Regions from separate parts of the Cupriavidus sp. OTU4054 genome, predicted to be linked through region 1. Evidence: predicted binding sites of a transcription regulator. Region 1 holds the regulator's gene; the other holds the start of a gene.
The links. Region 1 encodes LexA, which represses DNA repair genes until DNA is damaged. Its sites were predicted from a motif close to ACTGTATNNNNATACAGT; they were not measured.
Positions count from the first base shown of each region.

Region 1 (7,681 bases):
TCGCGCGCCTGTCCGAGCAGCTCGACAAGGCGAACGCACGCGCCGATCTCGCCGACAAGCGCGCCGACGTCGCGTACAAGGAACGCAACGACGCCTTCCAGATGATCGGCGAGCTGAAGGCGAAAATCAGCGGGCTCGAGACTCAGGTCCAGATGCTTCGGGAGAAACTCGATGGCAAGGCTACGTGAATGGCTGTCGCGGTACCGCGCGACGTTCGTGCTGGTCGGGCACCGCATGGAAGCGGTGACGGTGCTGATCCTGCTACTCGGCGGCGGGATGGGCACCGGCTACCTGTTCTGTGTGTGGCAGTACCGCGAGCTGATGGCGCAGCAGCGGGACGACCACCAGGCAGAGATCGCGCGCCTGCAGGAGGCGTACACGCAGACGCTGAAAGCCCTGACGCCGAAGGTCGAAGCCGCGGCGAGCGCGTCCGCGCAGGCGGCTGAGGCGTCCGTGGAAGCTGTCAAGTCAGTGAAGCGCGCGGCGCGGCCCGCCGCTGCACCGACACCCTCGCCGCCGGGACAGCGGCCGCTCACCGAGGCGGAGCGGCAGGACGTGAACCGCGACATCGAGGCGGCAAACCGGAAGGTGAGGGAGGCCCGAAAGTGAGATCCATCCTGTTCTGTCTTCTGCTCGCTGGCTGCGCGGTACCGGAGCCACCGCCCGCGCCGCCGCCGCCGCGCGACTGCGCCACGCTGCCCACCCTGAAGCCCGGCGCCACGCGCGCCGACATGCTCGACCACATCCGCGTGACGGCGGACCTCTACGCGCGCTGCGCGGCCACGCCATGATCGCGCTCCCCTTCGCAATACCGTGGCGCGTGTTCGCGGCGGCCGCGCTGGCCGCCGGCATTTTCGCCGCGGGCTGGGCGACCAACGGCTGGCGCAAAGATGCTGAGATTGAGCGCATCAACTCGAGCGTCGCGCAGGAGCGGCAGCGTCAGGCACTCGCCCAGGTCAAGGCCGTGAACGACGCACGAATCGAGGAACAACGCCGCACCGCGGCCCAGACGGAGATTGCCAATGCTGCGAAGAAGGAAGCCGACGGCGCACGGGCTGACGCCGATGCTGCTGGTGATGCTGCTGACCGGTTGCGGCAGCGTGTCGAACAGCTACTCACCGCCGCCCGCGCCGCCGGCAATACCGCCTCTGCCAGCGCAGGCGCGCCAGCCGGCGCCCCCCTCGGAATGCTTGCCGACGTGCTCGAAAGGGCTGACCGACGTGCGGGAATCTTGGCTGCTTACGCCGACCAGGCCCATGTTGCCGGGCTCGCCTGTGAGCGGGCCTACGACTCGCTGATCAACGTTGGGGGGCCGTAAAAACGGCGCCGCGCCGACACCCGAGCGCGACGCCAAACACTACAGGGTGCGCGCAGTATCGCGCCGCGCCGCGCGCGGTTCAATTCGATTCTGGCAATGCAGAATCTCTCCACCGACTGCTGCAAAAAAAAAGCCCGTGCATAAGCACGGGCCGACGATCGCACGTCGCAGCGCCAGGCGCGACGACACGTGATCGTTGCCTACCCGCCGTCTCGAGTATCCCCCTCATTGGGGGTACCTGACTGCAAAGTCTCGTCGTGGCAGTCTGACGAAAAAGTGTTTCAAATCGCAACGCTTTTGAGGATGGCTTTGACGCCTGCTATATTCCCCAAAAAAGGGCGACCAACTACGAGGTGCCCCCCATTTCGCGGAGCTTTGTATGGTGGTCAGCCAGGAATGTCAGGAGCGAAGCGCCCTTGACCGGCTAATTGCCGAACTCGAGGAAGAGCTTCTGGAGATCGAGGAAAAGCGGAACGCCTTAGGAGCGCCGGATGACGCGGAAGCGGTTAAACTGCGCCAGACGATCTATGTGTTGAGGTCTCGTCGCTTCAGGCAGACTCAGTAGATCTGTCGGTGAAGGTGGGGCGGAGATCTCTATGGCCAAGAGTGACAGCATCGTTCGGCGGTGTTCACGAATGACACGTTGCGTGTGCAGGTAGGCACGGAGCAGGGCTGCGGCGAGTTCGGCATCTCGACCGCGCTCGCGACGGTTTCGCACGGCCGCGATCTGGCGCCGAATCCTTTTCCGACAAGTTACGAGATGGTCCTCCGCGAGCGTTACGCTGTCGAGTGGAAAATCCTGCTTCATTGAGACGACCCTGACCTAGACCACATACTCATGATAGCGCTTCGCCTCTGCGTCTCCCAGTCTGCGGAGAACGTCGGACCTGCCGGCTGAGCGCGACTATGACATCCGGCAGCAATGGGTGATGGGGGGCGTGCTGATGGCGCTGGGGGAATGCGTGGCCAGGCACCGAAGACGGTCGAATCGTGGCCGCGCTAAAGAATCTGTGTGCTCAGCCGTTATCTCGGTTTCACTCAGATGATGCCCCCGCCCGCACGGGGGATTCTGGGCTGGCCTCCCGATGGCCGGCCCGTTCTTTTTCGCGCTCGGCCACCTTGCGCGCCGCCTTGGCCAGCATCCGCGCGTGCATAGCCTTCGCTTCTTCCCACGTCGGCGTCTCGAAGTACTTACTGCTACCGAATCCAACGACCACTGTCCGGAACATCGGCGGCTGGGCGTCGCACAGGCTCGCCCAACCGGAAAAATAGGTCCGGACCCGCACCTCTGAGTTCGGGATGTCGTCCCGGATGTCCCACCCGCGCCCCTCATGGCACACCCACGCCGTGTGTTCCCTGTAGTCGAATACCCGGACCGGCCGGCCGTCGGCGTCCAGCACGTAGTACCGGTCATAGTCGGGATCGATCGGGGAGGGCTCATAGCCACCCGGTGGAGCGGGCGGGCGGGGAACGGGGGAGAGGCGGGGCATGGTGGCTGAACTTCACTGTATGGATATCCAGTCTACAGCAGCCTTGATTGTGGGCGGGGCGAGCGGGCTGGGACATCTATTTCGTTGGAAGATCTGCAAACGGGTCGCGCATCTACGCGGCATGCAGGCAGCTTCATGTTCCAACGAACTGAGCTAAGGTGCTGATTCTTAGAGATATTGGTGGCGGATTGTGATTCCTGTCGTCGTGGGTTCGAGTCCCATCAGCCACCCCAAAAGAATTCTCTAAAAAACAGCCACTTACTCAAGTGGCTGTTTTGCTTTGTGCATATCCATCCAGGGTTAAATTCCCGTGGTATTCCCACGGTGCGAATGCCCCGGTCAGACAACTGTCGCGTAGTACGCGCGCGGATTGGTAACGCCCTCCAACAATGTGGATCACGTTCGCACGGATTTTGTGCAAAAATCCGGTAAGCACGTAAAAATTACATGTTGGGGATGTAGAATGGGGTGGATAAGGCGCTTGGTGGACTGGCTGTTCATGTCGAAAACATCTGAGAACCTGTGGGAAAGCGAGAATCGCGAGATGGCTGACAGCCTCGCCGAACACGCTGAGGAGGCTCCCGCGCAATCAGCAAACGACGACCCTACCGCCCCCGGCAGCGACGCCCAACTCAGATGACGCGACGGCAGCACCGCGCCGCGTCGTCGCTAGTGTCGTCGTGGGTTCGCGTCCCATCAGCCACCCCAAAAGAATTCCGCAAAAAAACAGCCGCTTATTTAAGCGGCTGTTTTTGTTTCTGCATCGCGTCGGATCGAAGAGCAGATCGTCGCCGTGACCCGAGGCGTTCCGTCAGCCCTTGACGTCTCGCGGATCATGGCCGAACGAATTTCGCTCGCGGATCTTGCCATTCCTGTCGTGAATAAATAGCTCGACCTTGTCGAGCTTTGCTTTCTCGGTGCCGGCGGCAATCGCCTCTTCCTGCGACGGGTAGTGCGAGGTCGCACCGTCCGTGCCTTCTACCTCTACCGCCCAGCCATTGCGTTCCGTGGGTACCACATGGACGTTTGCGGCCATGGTGCGTCTCCCGTTCGTTATCGACAGCCACAGTCTCGCGCTTGCCCGGGTCCGGGCGGTATCGGCTTTGGTCCTACAGCGCATAAGGGCAGTCGTTTCCGAACAATGTGCGGCAGCACACCAAACGTTACGACGGAGGGATTCCCATTTACCTACGATTCCGTAGATTTCAGATTTGTAATAAACGCGTTTTCCCCCTCTAACAAACGAGACATATCGTGAACACACCAATGGGGTATGAGGAGTACGCATCGCTGAAAACGTTTCGGGAAGTGATTCCGGCCAGCGTGTTGGGTGAGATCAATGCCGCGATCGATGCGTCGTTTGGGCCCGAACCGACGCGCGTGGAGCCGCGCTCGGTGGCGGAGATACTGCGCAAGGTCGATGCGTTCCGGCAGATGGAGGAGATGGTCTGCGCGACCACGCTTCGGTTCGCGCGCAAGATGAGCCAGAAGCCGATCGAAGAACGCCCGCATCACGTACTGCGCTGCGTGAGCCGCGACAACAGCCGGGACGGGCACTGCCGCCATTTCGACTCGCATCTGCTCACATTGCTTGTTCCCCTGCAACTGGCCGCGCCGGACTCGTTCTTCAACGGGGACCTGGTTACGTACGGCAAGACCCGGCAGCGCGTGTCCACGCTCGACAACGTGTTCTGCAAGATCCGGCATGGCGTCCATCGGAACATGCCGTTCGAGTTTCGCAAGCAGTTGACGCTGCACGACCTGCGCCGCGGCAACTGCGAGCGAATCAGCGTGGAGCCGGGCAGCGTCTATGTGTTCAACGGCTTCGCGCTCAAGCACGCGAACCTGCATGTGGAAGACGGGCAGCGGCGGTCGCTGCTGATTCATTACTACGACCCCGGCTTCTCGATGGGCCTGAGCAAGGCGCTGCGCTTCTCGCGCAAGCTGCGGGACCGCCTCCAGGGCAATATGACGGGCATGACCTGACATCGCGCGGTACGGAGGCGAAAAAAAACCGGCACTCGGCGGGGTCGTCAAGGTCCGGTTCTGCGCAGCCGCGCGAGAATGTGCGCGCCTGGTTTCGTCTTGGGTTTGATGCCCTAAACATCACATTAGCAACACACTTACAGAGAATTAAATCACACCCACCACCGTGTTAAGTGTTTTCTTAAGTTACACGTTGTGAGACTGCAACTGCATTTTTTACAATAAAATTGTGCAGTGCAGCGCACGAAATCGCGTTTCAGGCCGCCAGCTTGGCTGGCAGGTCGTCCAGCTCGAGCATTCGGCAGATGGCCGCCATGCTACCCACCATCGTGCGACGCTGCGCGCCCTGATAGACGCGAACGCCCTTGGTTTGCCGAAACGGCACCGGCTTGACCGGGCGACGAGCGGCGATGGTATTGATTTGCGGCATGGCTACACCTCGTGATTTTGAGACAGCAAGGGTCCGCGCCCATCGTTCGGCAGAACGGGGCGACAGGGCAAAACAACGATGCAAATACAGCTGTGACTGAGGGCGCTGAAGCTGCGGTCAGAATCCGGAAGATCGGATCAGGCCCACGGCAATGCCCTCGAGGGAAAACTCTTCGCGGCCGGACTCGACCACGATATTCGGGTAATCGGGATTCTCGGCGATCAGTTCGATGGTGCCGCCACGCCGCTGCAGGCGCTTCACGGTGACGTCTTCCCCTAATCGCGCCACGACAATCTTGCCGTTGGCCGCTTCGCTCGCACGCTTCACGGCGAGCAGATCCCCATCGAGAATGCCGGCATCGCGCATGCTGAGGCCGCGCACACGCAGCAGATAATCGGGGCGTTCGTCGAACACCGACGCGTCCACCTGATATTGCCGATCGATATGCTCGGCCGCGAGAATCGGGCTGCCTGCAGCCACGCGTCCTACGAGCGGCAGGGTCAGTTGCAGCACGCCGGACATTGGCAGCGAAAACTGATCGGACATCTCCGAGTCGCTACGTGCCACCTTGAGGCGAATGCCGCGCGACGCGCCGGGCGTCAGCTCGATGACCCCTTTGCGTGCCAGCGCGCGCAGATGTTCTTCCGCGGCATTGGGCGACGAAAAGCCAAACTCGGCTGCGATCTCGGCGCGCGTCGGCGGAAAGCCGGTGCCGCGAATCGTATTGCGGATCAGGTCGAAGATCTGCTGCTGCCGCGGAGTCAGAGTTGCCATCGGATTGCCTTGTCCTTTCTTCTTCGCTGTGTTCTTCGTTGGACACTGTATGTTTAAACAGTATGCTGTGATTTTATACAGTATCGGGTGAAGTGCAAGCACAATCTTCGCGCGCCTCCGGGATGACGCCAGCAGTGTTGGGTTCACGCACCCGCTACAATCGGCGGCCTCGATTCCCCTACGCGATTCCGCCCTCATGTCCGATACGCTTCCCCGCATCGTCGTCCTCGCTACCGGCGGCACCATCGCCGGCGCCTCGGGCAATCCCGGCAGCAGCGCGCATTACCAGGCCGCCACCGTGCCCGTGGGCACGCTGCTGCAGGCCGTCCCCACGCTTGCGCGCGTCGCGCGCGTGGAGGCGGAGCAGGTGGCGCAGATCGACAGCAAGGACATGACGTTCGCGCTGTGGTCGGCGCTCGCGGCGCGCATCGCGCACTGGTCGGCGCAGCCCGACGTGGCCGGCATCGTCATCACGCACGGCACGGACACGCTGGAAGAGACGGCGATGTTCCTGCATCTGACGCAGCCCTGCCCGGTGCCGGTGGTATTGACCGCGGCGATGCGCCCCTCGACGTCGCTGTCGGCCGATGGGCCGCTCAACCTGCTCGATGCCGTGCGCGTGGCCGCGCATGCGGACGCGCGCGGGAAGGGCGTGCTCGTGGTGATCAATCAGCAGATCCATGCGGCGCGCGATGCGGCCAAGGCGCACACTTCGGCCGTGAACGCGTTCGTCTCCGCGTCCTGCGGCCCGCTCGGCTTCGTGCAGGACGACTATGTCCGCTTCGCGCGCGCGCCGCTGCCGGCGGTCGCGCACCTGCCCGTGCCGTCGGACTGGCCGCTCGTGGAAATCGTCGCGAGCTATGCGGCGCCGAGCCGCTTCATGGTGGATGCGCTCGTCGCGGCCGGCGTGCGTGGCATCGTGGTGGCCGCGGCCGGCAATGGCTCCGTGCACGAGGTGCTCGGCGGCGCACTGGCCGACGCCGCCATGGAAGAGGTGGCCGTGGTGCGCGCGTCGCGTACGGGTGCCGGGCACGTGGCTTTGCCGGCTTCGGCGCGGGCGGTCGTCGGCGGGTTCCCCTCGGCGCTGGACCACAATCCGTACAAGGCGCGCGTATTGTTGATGTTGCTGCTGGCCGTCGATCCGTCGCTTGGGGCCGATCCCGCGCGGCTCCAGGCGAGGCTGGCCGCTTATTAAGTGGCCCTTGCAGGAATGTCAAGGGTCGGGCTATACTCGCGGGCTACCCACCCTTGCCGCACCGGACGTGACGCCCGGGTGGCTACATCCAAAAGGAGCGTCAATGCGTCATTACGAAATCGTCTTTATCGTCCACCCGGACCAGAGCGAACAAGTCCCGGCGATGATCGAGCGCTACAAGCAGCTCGTGACTTCGCAAAACGGCCAGATCCATCGCGTGGAAGACTGGGGCCGCCGTCAGATGGCCTACATGATCCAGAAGCTGGCCAAGGCTCACTACGTTTGCCTGAACATCGAATGCGGCAAGGAAACCCTGGCCGAGCTCGAGCACGCCTTCAAGTTCAACGACGCCGTGCTGCGTCACCTGATCGTGCAGACCAAGAAGGCTGAAACCGCTCCTTCGCCGATGATGAAGGAAGTGCAGCGCGAAGAAGCCCGCAAGGCCGCGCAAACGACCACGGAAGGCCAGGCCGCCTGAGTGCGGACTG
Region 1 is NZ_JASATF010000001.1:319,044-326,724, reverse strand. Features, by position in the region: gene AAHB16_RS01545 (hypothetical protein) at 1-188, shown strand, start outside; gene AAHB16_RS01540 (hypothetical protein) at 172-609, shown strand; gene AAHB16_RS01535 (hypothetical protein) at 606-791, shown strand; gene AAHB16_RS01530 (DUF2514 family protein) at 788-1,318, shown strand; gene AAHB16_RS01525 (hypothetical protein) at 1,698-1,883, shown strand; gene AAHB16_RS01520 (hypothetical protein) at 1,944-2,129, shown strand; gene AAHB16_RS01515 (hypothetical protein) at 2,353-2,808, opposite strand; gene AAHB16_RS01510 (hypothetical protein) at 3,290-3,448, shown strand; gene AAHB16_RS01505 (DUF2188 domain-containing protein) at 3,620-3,844, opposite strand; gene AAHB16_RS01500 (hypothetical protein) at 4,063-4,794, shown strand; gene AAHB16_RS01495 (hypothetical protein) at 5,051-5,224, opposite strand; gene lexA (transcriptional repressor LexA) at 5,342-5,998, opposite strand; gene AAHB16_RS01485 (asparaginase) at 6,195-7,193, shown strand; gene rpsF (30S ribosomal protein S6) at 7,297-7,671, shown strand.

Region 2 (7,681 bases), on a different contig from region 1:
CGACTTCCTTCTTGAACGCGGCGATCTGCTTCTTGCTGGCGTCGTCGAAGCTGTGGCCGCCCACGACGCTGGCGTCGAACGCCTTGATCTCCTTGTCGCCGATCTTCACCGTCGCGACCGTGCCGGCCGGGGCCTGCACCACGTCATAGCTGGCCGAGGCTTGCGCCAGCGTACGCTTGACGATATCGCACGAACTGCGGAAGTCGATCTCGCGGGCGATCGGGCTGCCCTGGAACGAGCAGGTCTTCGGGTCGGCCGACACGACGATCTGCGCGGTCTGCTGCGCGCGCTCGAGCGCCGGGTTGGCGTAGTGCGTCAGGCCCTTGAAGATCGGGAAGTACGTCAGCACGGCCAGCGCGCAGCCCGTCATGATGATCCACTTGCGCCCGATCTTGTCCGACAGCGAGCCGAAGAAGATGAAGAACGGCGTGCCGATGACGAGCGCGCCCGCGATCAGCAGGTTGGCGGTCTTCGCATCGACCTTCAGCACCTGCGTCAGGAAGAACAGCGAGTAGAACTGGCCCGAGTACCAGACCACGGCCTGGCCGGCGGTCAGGCCGATCAGTGCCAGGATCACGATCTTCAGGTTGCGCCACTGGCCGAACGATTCGGTCAGCGGTGCCTTGGAGGTCTTGCCCTCGGCCTTCATGCGCTGGAACGCCGGCGACTCGCTCATCGACAGGCGGATGTACACCGACATGGCCAGCAGCAGGATCGAGAGCAGGAACGGGATACGCCAGCCCCAGACTTCGAAGTTCGGGCCCGTGATCTCGCGGCACAGCAGAATCACGATCAGCGACAGGAACAGGCCCAGCGTCGCCGTGGTCTGGATCCATGCCGTGTACGCGCCGCGCTTGCCGTGCGGCGCATGCTCGGCCACGTACGTGGCGGCACCGCCGTACTCGCCGCCGAGCGCGAGGCCCTGCAGCATGCGGAGCAGGATCAGGATGATCGGCGCGGCCCAGCCGATGGTCGCGTAGCTGGGCAGCAGGCCCACGATGAACGTGGACACGCCCATGATCAGGATGGTGACCAGGAATGTGTACTTGCGGCCGATCATGTCGCCGAGGCGGCCGAATACCAGGGCGCCAAACGGCCGTACGATAAAGCCGGCCGCAAACGCGAGGAGCGCGAAGATGAAGGCGGAAGTCGGATCGAGGCCCGCGAAGAACTGCTTCGCGATGACGGCGGCCAGCGAACCGTACAGATAGAAGTCATACCACTCGAACACCGTGCCGAGCGAGGAGGCCAGAATGACCTTTTTCTCCTCGCGCGTCATCGGCGCGCTGCTTGCGCTGCCCCCCGGCATCGCTACGTTCTGCCCGTTTGCCATGTTGTTGTCTCCTCTACGTTGGGATCTCCGGTCCCCTCCGCCCGGCGCAATGCGCGCGCGTGCGGACTCCCGCACCGAAGTTGAAATCGATTGTGGGAGGCGAAACTTACTGAGTTCTGACAGGAATCGACCGGAATGGTCGGGGTATACGCTAGCGATTCGCCACATTGCGGCGCGCGGCCGGCGCGCTGCGGTGCGGCGTTTCAGAGGGTCCTGAAGGTGATGTCGGGGCTGCCTGCCGCGCGTGGTATGACGCGTGCCACATCGTGCTATGCAGCATCCCGGGCGGATTTGCCCTGCCCGCCCGCCTCGGGCGCGACGGGGTGCGGATCGGTGCCGTGGGCATCGCCGGGCTCGGCGGTCCGGTCCGCGCGGTTCATGCGCCAGGCGTACAGCGCGGCCATCAGTACGTAAACGATCAGCGCGCCCTGCGCGCCCACCCAGAACGAGAACGGCCAGCCGAAGAAGGCAAAGCGCAGCTCGCGCGCATACCAGGCAACGACGAACGTGACCACGAACCAGATGGCGAGCAGGCTTGCGATCCAGCGCAGGTTGCGGCGCCACGCGCGGCGTTCGGCCGCGGTGGCGGGCGGAAACGCGCGTTTCATGCGATGCCGCCTCCGCCGGGCAGGCCCCCGAAGCCGGCGCCCGCGTCGTGGTCGGCGGGGCGGCGCAGCGTGATGCGGAAGCGCGCGCCCGCGCGGCGCGGTTCGGCCTGCCAGACATGGTCGCCGATCGACACCTCGCCGCCGTGTTGCTGGACGATCTCGCGCACGATCGCCAGGCCCAGCCCGCTGCCTTCGGTGTTCGTGCCCAGCACGCGGTAGAAGCGCTCCATCACGCGTTCCCTTTCGCCCGGTGGAATGCCGGGGCCCGTGTCCTCCACGTCGAGATAGACGAACGGTTCGAACGCATCGGCGCTCACGCGCACCGTGGCATGCCCTTCGGCCGGCGTATAGCGGATGGCGTTGTCGAGCAGGTTGTTGAGCATCTCCGTCAGCATGAGGCGGTTGCCGACGATCATCACGGGGTGATCGTCGGCCTCGAGCCCGAGGTCGATGCGCCGGGCCCATGCCTGCGGCAGCCAGTCCTTGACCACGTCGCGCGCGAGGGAGGCGAGGTCGAGCGGCGCCATGCCGCCGACGCCCGCGAGGTTCTCCATGCGCGCGAGCGACAGCAGCTGCGTGACCAGATGCGCGGTGCGTTCCGAGCTGCCGGCGATCTGCGCGAGCGAGCGGCGCAGTTCCTCGGGCGACTGCTCGCGCTGCGCGAGTTCGGCCTGCATGCGAAGTCCGGCGAGCGGTGTCTTCATCTGATGCGCGGCATCGGCGATAAAGCGCTTCTGCGTCTGCACCGACTGGTCGAGCCGCGCGAGCAGATCGTTGAACGACGCGACGAGCGGGGTGATCTCCTGCGGCGCCGCGCTCTCGTCGATCGGACTCGTGTCGCCGGGGTTGCGCGCGCGAATGCGCTGCTGGATGGCGGTAAGCGGCGCAAGGCCGCGCGTGAGGCCGAACCACACGAGCACCACCGCGAGCGGCAGGATCACGAACTGGGGCAGGATCACGCCCTTGATGATTTCGTTGGCGAGCCGCGCGCGCTTGTCCAGCGTCTCCGCCACCTGCACGAGCACGGGCTGCGTGCCGCTCGCATTCTTGAGGTCGACGTAGGTATAGGCCACGCGCACGTCGTTGCCGCCGACGTGGTCGTCGCGCAGCGAGACGAGTCCCGCATGGGCCTGGTCGTCCTCGGGCGGCAGCGGCAGGTCGTGGTCGCCGGCCACGTACTCGCCGCGCTTGCCGACCACCTGGTAGTAGATGTTGTCGGTCTCGTCGGCGCGCAGGATCTCGCGCGCGGAGAGCGGCAATTGCAGCGTGACGCGGCCATTGACCTCGCGTACCTGCTGCGACAACACGATGGCGCTTGCCTCGAGCGAGCGATCGAAGGGCCCGTTGGCGATCGACTTGGCGACGAGGTACGTCACCGCGATGCTCATCGGCCAGAGCAACAGCAGCGGCGCGAGCATCCAGTCGAGGATCTCGCCGAACAGCGAGCGCGGGGCAGGGTGGGCGGTGCTCTCTTCGAGATGGGGCAGGGCGTCGGCGAGCGCTTCGTCGGTGACGGCCGTATCGACAGCCTCGGCAGCAGTCTCCGCAGCGGTCTCGGCGGCAGGTCGGGACGCGCGTCGCAATGGCAACCACAACAGACTCATCGCGACGGATCTCCGGAGGATGGGTGCCGCGCGCTCAGCCGTGCGCGGCCATCGCGGGCTGGAATTTCTCGAGGCAGTAGCCGAGGCCGCGGACCGTGGCGATGCGGATGCCGCCCACCTCGATCTTCTTGCGCAGCCGGTGCACGTAGACCTCGATCGCGTTGTTGCTCACCTCTTCGCCCCATTCGCACAGATGGTCGACGAGCTGCTCCTTCGATACCAGCCGCCCGCTGCGCGTGAGCAGGATCTCCAGCAGGCCGATCTCGCGCGCGGACAGGTCGAGCAACTGCTCGTTGAGATAGGCGATGCGGCCCACCTGGTCGAATGCGAGCGGACCGTGCCGCATGAGGGTGGCGCCGCCGCCCGCGCCGCGGCGCACGAGCGCACGCACGCGCGCCTCCAGTTCCGAGAGCGCGAACGGCTTGGCCATATAGTCGTCGGCGCCGAGATCGAGGCCCTTGACGCGTTCATCGACGCTGTCCGCCGCGGTCAGGATCAGCACCGGCAGCATGGCCCCGCGCGCGCGCAGGCGCTTGAGCACCTCGAGCCCCGACATCCGGGGCAGGCCCAGATCGAGGATCAGCAGGTCGAAATGCTGGGTGGACAGCGCGGAATCGGCCTCCACGCCATGGCTGACGTGGTCGACGGCATAGCCGGACTGGCGCAGCGACCGGGTCAGGCCGTCTGCCAGAACATCGTCATCTTCGGCGATCAGAATGCGCATGATTTGTCTCCACCCTCGTGCCGGCATGCGGTGGGGCTTGCCAAGCATACTGTTTTTTTATACAGTATCCGACATTCCGCGCGCAGTGCCATTGGTGCGATGCGCAGGGGCCGAATACCGGGGCCGATCCCATCTATATATCGATATCTATCGGGGCGTGCGCCACATTCGGCCTATTTATACACCATTGACTGAAGGACGACCATGGACGACAAGAAGGCGGGCGCCGGCGTGAGCGCGGAGAAGCAAAAGGCGCTTGCTGCCGCGCTTTCGCAGATCGAGAAGCAGTTCGGCAAGGGCTCGATCATGCGGCTCGGCGACGGCGATGTCGAACAGGACATCCAGGTCGTCTCCACCGGCTCGCTGGGTCTGGACATCGCCCTCGGCGTTGGCGGCCTGCCGCGCGGCCGCGTGGTGGAAATCTACGGTCCGGAATCGTCGGGCAAGACCACGCTGACGCTGCAGGCCGTGGCCGAAATGCAGAAGACGGGCGGCACCTGCGCGTTTATCGACGCGGAGCATGCGCTGGACGTCAGCTATGCCAGCAAGCTTGGCGTGAACATCAACGACCTGCTGATCTCGCAGCCGGACACGGGCGAGCAGGCGCTGGAAATCGCCGACGCGCTGGTGCGCTCGGGCTCGATCGACATGATCGTGATCGACTCGGTCGCGGCACTGGTGCCGAAGGCCGAAATCGAAGGCGAAATGGGCGATTCGCTGCCGGGCCTGCAGGCCCGCCTGATGAGCCAGGCGCTGCGCAAGCTGACCGGCACGATCAAGCGCACGAACTGCCTCGTGATCTTCATCAACCAGATCCGTATGAAGATCGGCGTGATGTTCGGCTCGCCGGAAACGACCACGGGCGGTAACGCGCTCAAGTTCTACGCATCGGTGCGTCTCGATATCCGCCGGATCGGCTCGATCAAGAAGGGCGACGACGTGATCGGCAACGAGACCAAGGTCAAGGTCGTGAAGAACAAGGTATCGCCGCCGTTCCGCGAGGCCTTCTTCGATATCCTTTACGGCCAGGGCATTTCGCGTCAGGGCGAGATCATCGACCTCGGCGTGGACGCAAAGATCGTCGAGAAGTCGGGTGCGTGGTACAGCTACAACGGCGAGAAGATCGGCCAGGGCAAGGACAACGCGCGCGAATACCTGCGCGAGAATCCCGATATCGCCGAGGAAATCGAGAACAAGGTGCGCGCCGCGCTGGGTGTGGTGCCGACCAACCCCAACGTCACCAAGGCGGCCGCGACGGCTGACGCCGACAACTGATCGGTCGCAACGACTGACACGCGATTGCCCTCTCCCATGCTGGGGGAGGGCGCTTCATGATTACCCGCCCCCCGCTTTCCCTCAAGGCCCGCGCGATCGGCTATCTGTCGCGGCGCGAGCACAGCCGCGTGGAACTCGCGCGCAAGCTGGCCCCGCATGCCGAATCCCCCGAGGAAGTCGATGCCCTGCTCGACGCCCTCGAGCGCGAGAACTGGCTTTCCAATACCCGCTTTGTCGATAGCCTCGTGCACCGTCGCGCCAGCCGTTATGGCACGGCCCGCGTGCTGCAGGAAGCCAAGACCCACAAGCTCGGCAGCGACCAGCTCCAGGATCTGCAGGAGCGCCTGCGCGAGACCGAACTCGACCGCGCGCGCGAGGTCTGGCGCAAGCGCTTCGGTGAAGCGCCGGATTCCGCCGAAGCGCGTGCGAAGCAGATCCGCTTCATGATGGCGCGCGGCTTCTCGCGGGCCACGATCGGCAAGGTCATTCGCGGCGCGGAAGAGGGCTTCGAGGACCATCCGGACACGGATGACTGACGTCTGATGTGCGGCCGGGAACGCGCATGACGCCGTTGTATACCTGCGCGCACAGCAGGTGTATTCGCCCGCAATTTTGTCGTGGCGCACTGCAGCGCCAAAAACCACACCGACCCGCAAACCGTTGTCACAGTTGGGTTTCACGGCGATGAAGGTGCAACAATCGGCACCGGACAATGCGTTCGGCAGGATGTTCCCGGTGGGAGCGTCGCGGCATGTTAAACTCCTTGGGTTTTTTCGGCCCCCGGCGGCCGCGCGGCTTCAAGCCGCCAGCGCCATGGCCGTCTTGACCCCATAGCGCCGTAACGCCCCGATTCACGATCCTTGCCGGTCCCTGCATCCGTTCGCAGCATGCCCCTCTCCCCGCCCGTCAACCGCGCCCTGCGTCACCGTCGAGCCATCACGGCCGAGGCGTATCTGCGCGAGGATGGCCTGTGGGATATCGAGGCGCGGCTCACGGACACCAAGCCGCGGGACATCCCGCTGGCGGGCGGCGGTGTGCGGCCCGAGGGCGAACCGCTCCACGACCTGTGGCTGCGCGTGACGATCGACCTGCGCATGAACATCGTGGACGCCGAGGCCTGCTCGGACTGGGTGCCGTACCCGACCCACTGCGACACGATCGGGCCCGCTTACCGCAAGCTGATCGGCCTGAACCTGATGCGCGGCTTCCGCAAGTCCGTGCGCGAGCTGCTCGGCAGCGTGGAAGGCTGTACCCATCTGACCGAACTGGCCGGCGTGCTGCCGACCACGGCCATCCAGGCCTTTGCCGGCGACGTCTTCAAGACGCGCGACGACGGCGCGAACGATTCCAACCCCGAACCGCCTTACCAGCTTCACGGCTGCCACGCGCTGCATTTCGAAGGCGAGGTGGTTCGGCAGTTTTACCCGCGCTGGTATGGTTACCAGCCGAAACCCCGGACCTCAGGCTGACCGTCACGGTCGGCCCACAGGCGAGAGCTGTTCGTCTCCCACGAATTTCTCCTTCTTCCCCCTTTTACGCCTACCCGAAAGGAAACACGCATGAATATCCATGAGTATCAAGGCAAGGAAATCCTGCGCAAATACAACGTGCCGGTTCCGCGCGGCATTCCCGCGTTCTCGGTTGACGAAGCCCTGAAGGCTGCTGAGCAGCTGGGCGGCCCGGTGTGGGTCGTCAAGGCGCAGATCCACGCTGGTGGCCGCGGCAAGGGCGGTGGCGTGAAGGTGGCCAAGAGCATCGATGACGTCAAGACCTACGCCAGCAACATCCTCGGCATGCAACTGGTCACGCACCAGACCGGCCCGGAAGGCAAGAAGGTCAACCGCCTGCTGATCGAAGAAGGCGCGGACATCAAGAAGGAACTGTACGTCAGCCTGGTCGTGGACCGCGTGTCGCAGAAGGTTGCGCTGATGGCCTCGAGCGAAGGCGGCATGGACATCGAGGAAGTGGCAGCCCACACCCCCGAGAAGATCCACACGCTGATCGTCGATCCGGCCGAAGGCCTGAAGGATGCCGACGCCGACGACATCGCCCGCAAGATCGGCGTGCCCGACGCGAGCATTCCGCAAGCCCGCCAGGCCCTGCAAGGTCTGTACAAGGCGTTCTGGGAAACCGACGC
Region 2 is NZ_JASATF010000025.1:33,589-41,269, forward strand. Features, by position in the region: gene AAHB16_RS25000 (MFS transporter) at 1-1,333, opposite strand, end outside; gene AAHB16_RS25005 (DUF4212 domain-containing protein) at 1,603-1,941, opposite strand; gene AAHB16_RS25010 (sensor histidine kinase) at 1,938-3,545, opposite strand; gene AAHB16_RS25015 (response regulator) at 3,580-4,269, opposite strand; gene recA (recombinase RecA) at 4,474-5,544, shown strand; gene recX (recombination regulator RecX) at 5,601-6,080, shown strand; gene AAHB16_RS25030 (DUF2889 domain-containing protein) at 6,432-7,013, shown strand; gene sucC (ADP-forming succinate--CoA ligase subunit beta) at 7,104-7,681, shown strand, end outside.
Region 2: a site for LexA is predicted at 4,318-4,335, ahead of recA (recombinase RecA). Genes of this name have one in related genera too.